DNA from 2 places in the Mesorhizobium sp. CA12 genome. Region 2 is predicted to be linked to the other one. Evidence: predicted binding sites of a transcription regulator. Region 2 holds the regulator's gene; the other holds the start of a gene.

Region 1 (4,211 bases), 360 kb from region 2:
TGGATGGAAGCGGACGGGTCGATCGAGGACACTTCCGGCGCGATGTCGAGGCTGACCAGCCCGTCCTTCAGCACCGTCGGCGTGAAATCGAGGCCGACGCCGTACTTTTTGTAGGTGACGCTGATCTTGCCATTGTCTTCGGAAACCGGGATTGGGAACTCGCCGCCGGCAAGGAAGCTCGCCGTCTGGCCCGAACGCGCGATCAGGTTCGGCTCCGCCAGCCGCCGCGCCAGACCGCGTTCCTCCAGCGCCTTGATGGCGATGTCGATGGAAACGCCGTTCGACAGCAGGCTGCCGATGATCTCGCCTGTTCCGGCAGCCGTCAGGTCTCCTCCATCCGGGTTCAGCACGACTTTGCGGTTGCCGATGCCATAGGCGAAATTGGCTGCGTATTTGGCGCCGAGGTCCTGGCCGGCCTGGCGGTTGATCTCGACGAAGCGGACATTGAGCTGAACCTGCTGCGAGGACGAGATGTTGACCGAGTTGATGACTTCCTCATTGCCGGAAAAGCGTGACGCGATCTTGCTGGCTTTGTCGGCGGCGACAGCATCATCGGCTTCGCCCGACAGCACGACGCGCCCGTTCGCCGAGCCAACCTTGATCTTGGCGTCGGGCACGCTGGCGCGGATGGTGCTGGCAAGCTGATCGGTGTCCAGCGTCACCTCGATGTCGATGGTGCCGACAAGCTGCTTGTTCTGGTCGAACAGGGCAATGCCGGTGGTACCCAGGTTGTTGCCCAGCACATAGAAGGATTTGTCGGTCAGCGGGTTGACGTTGGCGATCTCCGGGTCGCCGATGACGATCTGGTAGAAGGCGGCGCTCGTCATGATCGTCTTCGGCTTGCCCTTGGCGACCTTGATCGAGGCGTTCTTGTTCGCCGAGACATAGACGACGTCATTGCCCGCCCTTGCCGGCGCGGCGACGGCAAGCACTGTCGCCGCCAGCGCAATCACGCCGAGAAGAAGCCATCCCCCGGTCGTCCGAAATGCATCAAACCCGAACATCTTGCCCCGTCCCCGCCGGTCCCCACCGGCTATTGCTGCAGTTCCTGCGGCGGTTGCCGCGAAGGAACCTTGTATTCCTCGACCTTGTCGCCGCGCGTCACGATCACCGTCTTGAATTTCGGCTCGTCCTGGTCCTTCGTCACCGCATTGACGAGCGAGGCGGCGCTCGCCTGCGCATTTGCGGCAACCGAGCCGCCGAAGGACGAGATGGTCGTCAGCCCGCTTTCGCTGGCGCTGGCGTCGGCGGCCGACCGCAGCGACAACGACAGCGTGCCGACGGTGCGGGCAAGCGCCACCTTCTGCGCCCCGTCGTTGGTCACCTCGATGGTCACCGAATTGGCGACTTGCGGCTCGGTCTTGCGTTCATCGGCGCCCTGTCCGACCGAGAGCACCTTGGCATCGGAGACAACGATCTCGGACGTAACGGTCGAGCCGGCAGCCCCTTGAGCATTCTTGGACACTTCCTGGATGTCCCCAGCATCGCGCGTCAGCACGACGTCGACGCGGTCTCCCGGCGTGATGAAGCCGCCGACGCCGGCGATCTCGTCGGTGCGGATGGTGACGGCCCGCATTCCCGCCGACAGCATGTTGGAAAGCGTGGCGCGGCCGTTCGGTCCCGACAGCTTGGTGAGCAGCACCGGTTCGTTGACCTCGATCGGCGACAGCACGACCCGGCTGCCGTCCGCAAGCAGCTTGTCGATCGTCGGGAAAGCGCCCTGCGGCAGCGAATCCTGCGGCCACGGAATCTCGGCGAGTTGCGGCCGTCCAAGCTCCATGCCGTAGCGCAGCGGCGCGTGCGCCACCACGATGGTCTTGAACTCGACCTTGGGCTGCTGCGGCGCCACGACGACCTTGACCTCGGCCTGAGCCTTCGCCTGGCTCTTGACCCAGAAATCCGCCGCAAAGATCGAGATCGCGCCGAAAACGGCGGCGATGCCGATCATGGTTATGGCCTTGCCCCTCACAATGGAACCCCTGACGCCCGTGGTCTTTTGTTAGTTGGGTCTCACGCTAGGCGTTAATGTTAAAGAATCAGGAATCCCGCGACCCGCCGATCGCCCTATTTCGGCCGGCTTGGTTATCGAATGGTTTTGAAATAAGAGACAGTTTGAATCCCTGAACGGAACAGGAACTCGTTCGCCCGCCAAAAGCGTGGCAGTATCGAGGAATGATTCGCATTACCGGACGCTAGGCCCAGCATGGACGACAGCAACGACCTCTTCGGCAAGATGGAAAAGCCGGCACAGCCGGTGCGCGCGCCCTCACGGCCCGCCGATCCGCTGGTGCAGGCAGCGAAGCGTACGACCGCCACCCGCGACGGCAGCGAGGGCTACAGCGCCGCCGATATCGAGGTGCTGGAAGGGCTCGAGCCGGTGCGGCGCCGTCCGGGCATGTATATCGGCGGCACCGACGACAAGGCCATGCATCACCTGTTCGCCGAGGTCATCGACAATTCGATGGACGAAGCGGTGGCCGGCCACGCCACCTTCATCGACGTCGAGCTTTCTGCCGACGGCTTCCTGACCGTCACCGACAACGGCCGCGGCATCCCGGTCGATCCGCATCCGAAATTCAAGAAGCCAGCGCTCGAAGTCATCATGACCACGCTGCATTCGGGCGGCAAGTTCGACTCCAAGGTTTACGAGACCTCCGGCGGCTTGCACGGCGTCGGCGTCTCGGTCGTCAATGCGCTGTCCGACCACCTCGAGGTCGAGGTCGCGCGGGGTCGTCAGCTTTACCGCCAAAGATTCTCCCGCGGCGTCCCGGTCAGTGGATTGGAGCATCTCGGCGAGGTCCACAACCGCCGCGGCACGAAGACCCGTTTCCATCCCGACGAGCAGATTTTCGGCAAGGGCGCCGCCTTCGAACCGGCGCGCCTTTACCGCATGACGCGCTCGAAGGCCTATCTGTTCGGCGGCGTCGAGATCCGCTGGACCTGCGATCCGTCGCTGATCAAGGACAAGGATCAGACGCCGGCAAAGGCCGAGTTCCATTTCCCCGGCGGCCTCAAGGACTATCTCAAGGCGACGCTGGGCGACGAATTCCAGGTCACGCGCGAGGTTTTCGCCGGGAAGAGCGACAAGCAGGGCGGCCACGGTTCGCTCGAATGGGCTGTGACCTGGTTCGGCGGCGACGGTTTCCTCAACTCCTATTGCAACACCATTCCGACCCCGGAAGGCGGCACGCATGAGGCCGGCTTCCGCAACGTGCTGACGCGCGGGTTGCGCGCTTACGCCGACCTCATCGGCAACAAGCGCGCTTCGATCATCACCACCGATGACGTGATGATCTCGGCCGCCGGCATGCTGTCGGTGTTCATCCGCGAGCCGGAATTCGTCGGCCAGACCAAAGACAGGCTGGCGACGATCGAGGCAATGCGCATCGTCGAAAACGCCCTTCGCGACCCGTTCGACCACTGGCTGGCAGACAATCCGCAGGAAGCCTCCAAGCTTCTGGACTGGGTCATCGCGCGCGCCGACGAACGCGTGCGGCGCCGCCAGGAAAAGGAAGTCTCCCGCAAGAGCGCGGTGCGCAAGCTGCGCCTTCCGGGCAAGCTTGCCGACTGCACGCAGAACGCCGCCGCGGGCGCCGAGATCTTCATCGTCGAGGGCGACTCGGCCGGCGGCTCGGCCAAGCAGGCGCGCGACCGCGCCAGCCAGGCAGTGCTGCCGCTGCGCGGCAAGATTCTCAATGTCGCCTCCGCCGGCAACGACAAGCTTGCCGCCAACCAGCAGATTTCCGATCTCATCCAGGCGCTCGGCTGCGGCACGCGTTCCAAATATCGCGACGAGGATCTGCGCTACGACCGCGTGATCATCATGACCGACGCCGACGTCGACGGCGCGCACATCGCTTCGTTGCTGATCACCTTCTTCTATCAGGAGATGCCGAACCTGATCCGCGGCGGCCACCTCTACATGGCCGTGCCGCCGCTCTATTCGATCCGGCAAGGCGGCAAGGTCGGCTACGCCCGCGACGACGCGCACAAGGACGAACTGCTGCGCACCGAGTTCACCGGGCGCGGCAAGGTCGAGATCGGCCGCTTCAAGGGCCTGGGCGAGATGATGGCCTCGCAGCTCAAGGAGACCACGATGGATCCGAGGAAGCGCACGCTTTTGAGGGTCGACGTGATCGACGCCGAGCAGGCCACCAAGGATGCCGTCGACGCGCTGATGGGCACCAAGCCCGAGGCGCGCTTCCGCTTCA
Region 2 (4,211 bases):
GAGATCAACCGGCAGCGCACCCGCCGTGTGGCAGAGGTCCCACACGATCAGCGCGCCGGCTTCATGAGCCTTGCGGGTGAGCGCCGCCATGTCGCGCAGCCGGCCGGATTTGTAGTTGACGTGGTTGACCAGGATGACCGCGACGCGATCGTCAACCAGTTCCTCAATCGTCGGGGCATCTGCGCCTTCGAGCCGCAGCACCGTGCCGGGCCGCGTCGATGCGACGCCTTCCGCCATGTAGAGGTCGGTCGGAAAGCTGTCGTCCTCGGCAACGATCACCGAACGCTCGGGCCGCATTGCAAGTGCCGCATGCAGGACCTTGTAGATGTTGATCGAAGTCGTGTCGCAAACGACCGTCTGGCCGGGTTTCGCGCCGATCAGCCGTCCTAGCTGGTCACCCAGCTCGATGGGCATATCGAACCAGCCGGCGGTGTTCCAGGCGCGGATGAGATCCCGCGCCCATTCCTGCCTCGCGGCAGTCTCGATCTCGCTGAAGGCGTCGATCGAAGCGGCGCCCAGCGAATTGCCGTCGAGGTATATGACGTCTTCCGGCAAGACGAAGCGATCGCGCATGGCGCGCAGCGGATCCGCGGCATCCATCGCCTCGACTTCGGCGAGATCAGGAATTCCCCTCATTGTGCTGCCGCTCCATTTCGATCTGGCCAAGGGGGTTGTCTCACCACCGTCGGCGACAGGGCAAGAACCTTTGGTCCTATGTTAGCTGGTCCATAGACGGCGAAGACTGCGGATCGGAACTTCGCCAACGTTGGCATTTTGGGTTCGTTTCGTTCACGGTGCCACGCGCTTACGGTACGAGCCGACGTGATCCCAACCACTGCTTCGTGATCGTGTCGGGTTGTATTTCAGCTTAAGGGGAACTCCAAAATCGAGCGGAATCAATGCCGCTGCCCCAGGAGGGGCAGCCGGCCGTCACCGGATGCGACATTGTTTCGGCAGCCTTAACAAATTCACTAAACTTTAAACGGTTGCGGAACACAACTGGAACAGATAGTGTTTGTTCTGGGTTTGTTTTTCTGATTCTGGTTTCAGAACCCGTGGGGGCCGCCGATGCTGACGCGCAAACAACATGAACTCCTGATGTTCATCCATGAACGCCTGAAGGAGAGCGGGATTCCTCCATCATTCGATGAGATGAAGGAGGCGCTCGACCTTGCCTCCAAGTCCGGCATCCATCGGCTGATCACTGCGCTGGAAGAACGCGGCTTCATTCGCCGGCTCCCGAACCGGGCGCGCGCGCTGGAAGTGCTGCGCCTGCCCGACTCGATCGCGCCTGGCCTGAATGCCGCGAAGAAGTTTTCGCCAAGCGTCATCCAGGGCGGCCAAGGCAATCTCAGTCGCCAGGTCAAGCCGACGACGCCATCGCGCACTCCGAGACCAAGCAATGACGACGAGGCCGCGGCGGCCGTATCCATTCCGGTGATGGGCCGCATCGCCGCCGGCGTGCCGATTGACGCCATCCAGCACCAGACGCATTCGATCTCGGTGCCGCCGGACATGATCATGGGCGGCGAGCATTACGCGTTGGAGGTCAAGGGCGACTCGATGATCGAGGCCGGCATCTTCGATGGCGACACCGTCATCATCCGCAATGCCAACACGGCAAGCCCGGGCGAGATCGTGGTGGCGCTGGTCGACGATGAGGAGGCGACGCTTAAGCGTTTCCGCCGCAAGGGTGCCTCGATCGCGCTCGAGGCCGCCAACCCGGCCTATGAGACCCGGATCTTCGGACCGGATCGGGTCAAGGTTCAGGGCAAGCTCGTCGGACTTATCCGCCGCTACTGAGCAGAACTGCCCGGCCTTCTTCGCCCGGACGACAATCTATTGGGCCGGTGCGGCGGCTGGTTTTTCCGGCTGCTTATAGGGCGCCAGTCCCCTCGCCTCGCGCGTGTATTTCCGCTGCTCGTGCCAGGGTCGGTATGGTTCTACGACCGCGTAGCGGACGGTTGGCCGCGCGGTTGCCGATTGCGGATCGAAGAAAACGGCGGCGCTGCCGTCGCGCGCCAGCTGCCGCTTGGTGACGACGAGCACACGCGGATCGCGGCACGGGTTATAGGCCGTGGCGTCGTTGATGACGATGAGGTCGGCGAAGCCGCAGGCCGGCCGGGCGGTGTCGCGGGTCTCGGCGAGCGCGACGATCGCGCCGGAAGGATGCCGACCGATGCAGAGATCGCCGCTGCAATAGAAGGGCGAGCCGGGCGGCAGGTCGACGGGATCGGCAATGTCCAGCGTATCTTTGGCGAACCTTTCCGGCGGCACGATTTCCTCGGCTTTCAGCGCCCGTTTCCAATTGTCGGTGGTGAACTCGTTGGAGCGTTCGCGATTGACGGCAAGCTCGCCGCCGCCGATCGGCATCGCCACCAGATGCGCATCCTCCGAGATAAGCACGTCCGGTGTGCGGACGTGCGGAATGGCCAGCAGCGCAGCGAGCGCGAAAGGTACGGCGGCAAGCCTCAGCCAAGTGGTAGCCATGGTCGCGATGACCAGCGCGACCGTCGCCAGCAGCACCGACTGAATCGAGATCAGCCCCACGGCGTCGACCGGTGAGCGCTCGGAAATCCATGCCGAAATGGCGATCATCGCCGTCAGGCCTTTGCCCATGACAAAGAGGAAGGGACCGTCGAAGCCGAAGGGCATGGCCAGCGCGCTCAGCACGGCGAACGGCATGACGACCAATGAGACGATCGGCATGACCGCCAGATTGGCCAGCAGGCTGAGCGGCGACACCCGCTGGAAGTGCCAGATGGCAAACAACAATGTTGCGCTGCCCGCGATGAGCGACGTCACGGCGGCGCCACCCGCTCCAATCGCCAGTTTTCGCGATAAGAACCCGAGAAACGAACGCTTTGCCGGCGGCGCGGTCGTTTTGCCGGCGCGATAGTCGGCAAAGCCGGCATAGGCGCCGACCAGGGCGGCGGTGGCGGCGAAGGACATCTGGAAGCTCGGGCCGACCACTTCATGCGGCGAGACCAGGATGACGGCGATGGCAGAGATCGCCAGGTTGCGCATGGTCAGCGCTGCGCGGTCGAAAAGCACGGCGACCAGCATCACGCCAAGCATGATGAAGCTTCGCTCGGCCGCCACCACGATGCCGGAGATCACGAGATAGGCGGCGATCGACGCCAGCGCGATGCCAGCGGCATATTTCTTCACCGGCCGGCGCGACGAGAAATCCGGAAACAGCGCGAAGGCGCCGCGTAGCAGGACCATGATCGTGCCGGCGACCAGCGCCATATGCAGTCCCGAGATCGAAATGATGTGGTAGATGCCGGTCCGCCGCATCGACTCGTTGATTTCGTCCGGAATGCCGGCACGAACGCCGACGATCAGCGCCGCCGCGATCTCGCCCTCGGAACCGCCGATGCTGCTCCTGATGTGGTCGGCAATTCCCTCGCGTCCGTTTTCTACGGCCGATGCCACGCGTGCGCCAAACGGCACCTCCGTTGGCGCACTCGGGGTCGGCGCGACAAGTTTCGGATCGCCCAGGAAAAAGCCACTGGCGCCGATGCCGGCAAAATAGCTGTCGAAGGAAAAGTCGTAGCTGTCAGGCCGAACCGGACCTGTCGGCGGCAGCAGCTTGGCATAGCCGGTCAGCATCGACCCGGCCGACATGCCGGACGGGATCCTGCGCGCCGACAGCCTGATGCGGTCCGGCGCGTAGCGCAGCTTCGGACGCTCCGTGGATATCAGATCTATGGTGAGCCGGACACGGCCGTTGGCCATCGCCTCGGCGGTGACGAGGCGGCCCGTCAGCCGTGTCTGGATTTCGGAACCCAGCATCGGGGTCGCCATCCGCCAGGTCTCCACCTTGGCCGCGAGAAAGCCCAAGACGCAGAAAAACGCCGCCATGAAGACAAGGTGCGTTCTGTGCCGGGAACGCGAGACCGCCGCGCAGACCGCCATCAGGGCGACCGCCGCGAGCGGCCTGTAGAGGTCCGGCTCGGCGCTCAGCGAGAAGTAACAGATCACGCCGGCTGCCAGGAACACCGGCACCAGCAGAAAGCCGACGCCACGGTCGAGCTCGGTCGCGGCCGCCGTGCCAACGCTTCGGCGCAGAGCAGGAAGCGAAACGCGGCCAAGCCGTCTGCGGATCCGGCCGTCGTTGGCTGTCGGCGAGGCTGGCGGTAACGTGCCGCCGCCGGTCGGCAGAAGCCCGGCTGGCGGACGCGGCGCCGGAAGCGAAAGCGGCGTTC

What was found. The regulator LexA, encoded in region 2, represses DNA repair genes until DNA is damaged. The targets are predictions, from matches to a motif close to TGTTCNNNNTGTGTTCNG.
Region 1: a site for LexA is predicted at 2,121-2,138, ahead of parE (DNA topoisomerase IV subunit B). Genes of this name have one in related genera too.

The regions. Positions count from the first base shown of each region.
Region 1 covers NZ_JAIUHT010000001.1:476,989-481,199, reverse strand. Annotated here, with positions in the region: gene LB520_RS02275 (type II and III secretion system protein family protein) at 1-1,004, opposite strand, end outside; gene cpaB (Flp pilus assembly protein CpaB) at 1,034-1,948, opposite strand; gene parE (DNA topoisomerase IV subunit B) at 2,204-4,211, shown strand, end outside.
Region 2 covers NZ_JAIUHT010000001.1:837,923-842,133, reverse strand. Annotated here, with positions in the region: gene kynU (kynureninase) at 1-636, opposite strand, end outside; gene lexA (transcriptional repressor LexA) at 1,069-1,803, shown strand; gene LB520_RS04030 (ComEC/Rec2 family competence protein) at 1,840-4,211, opposite strand, start outside.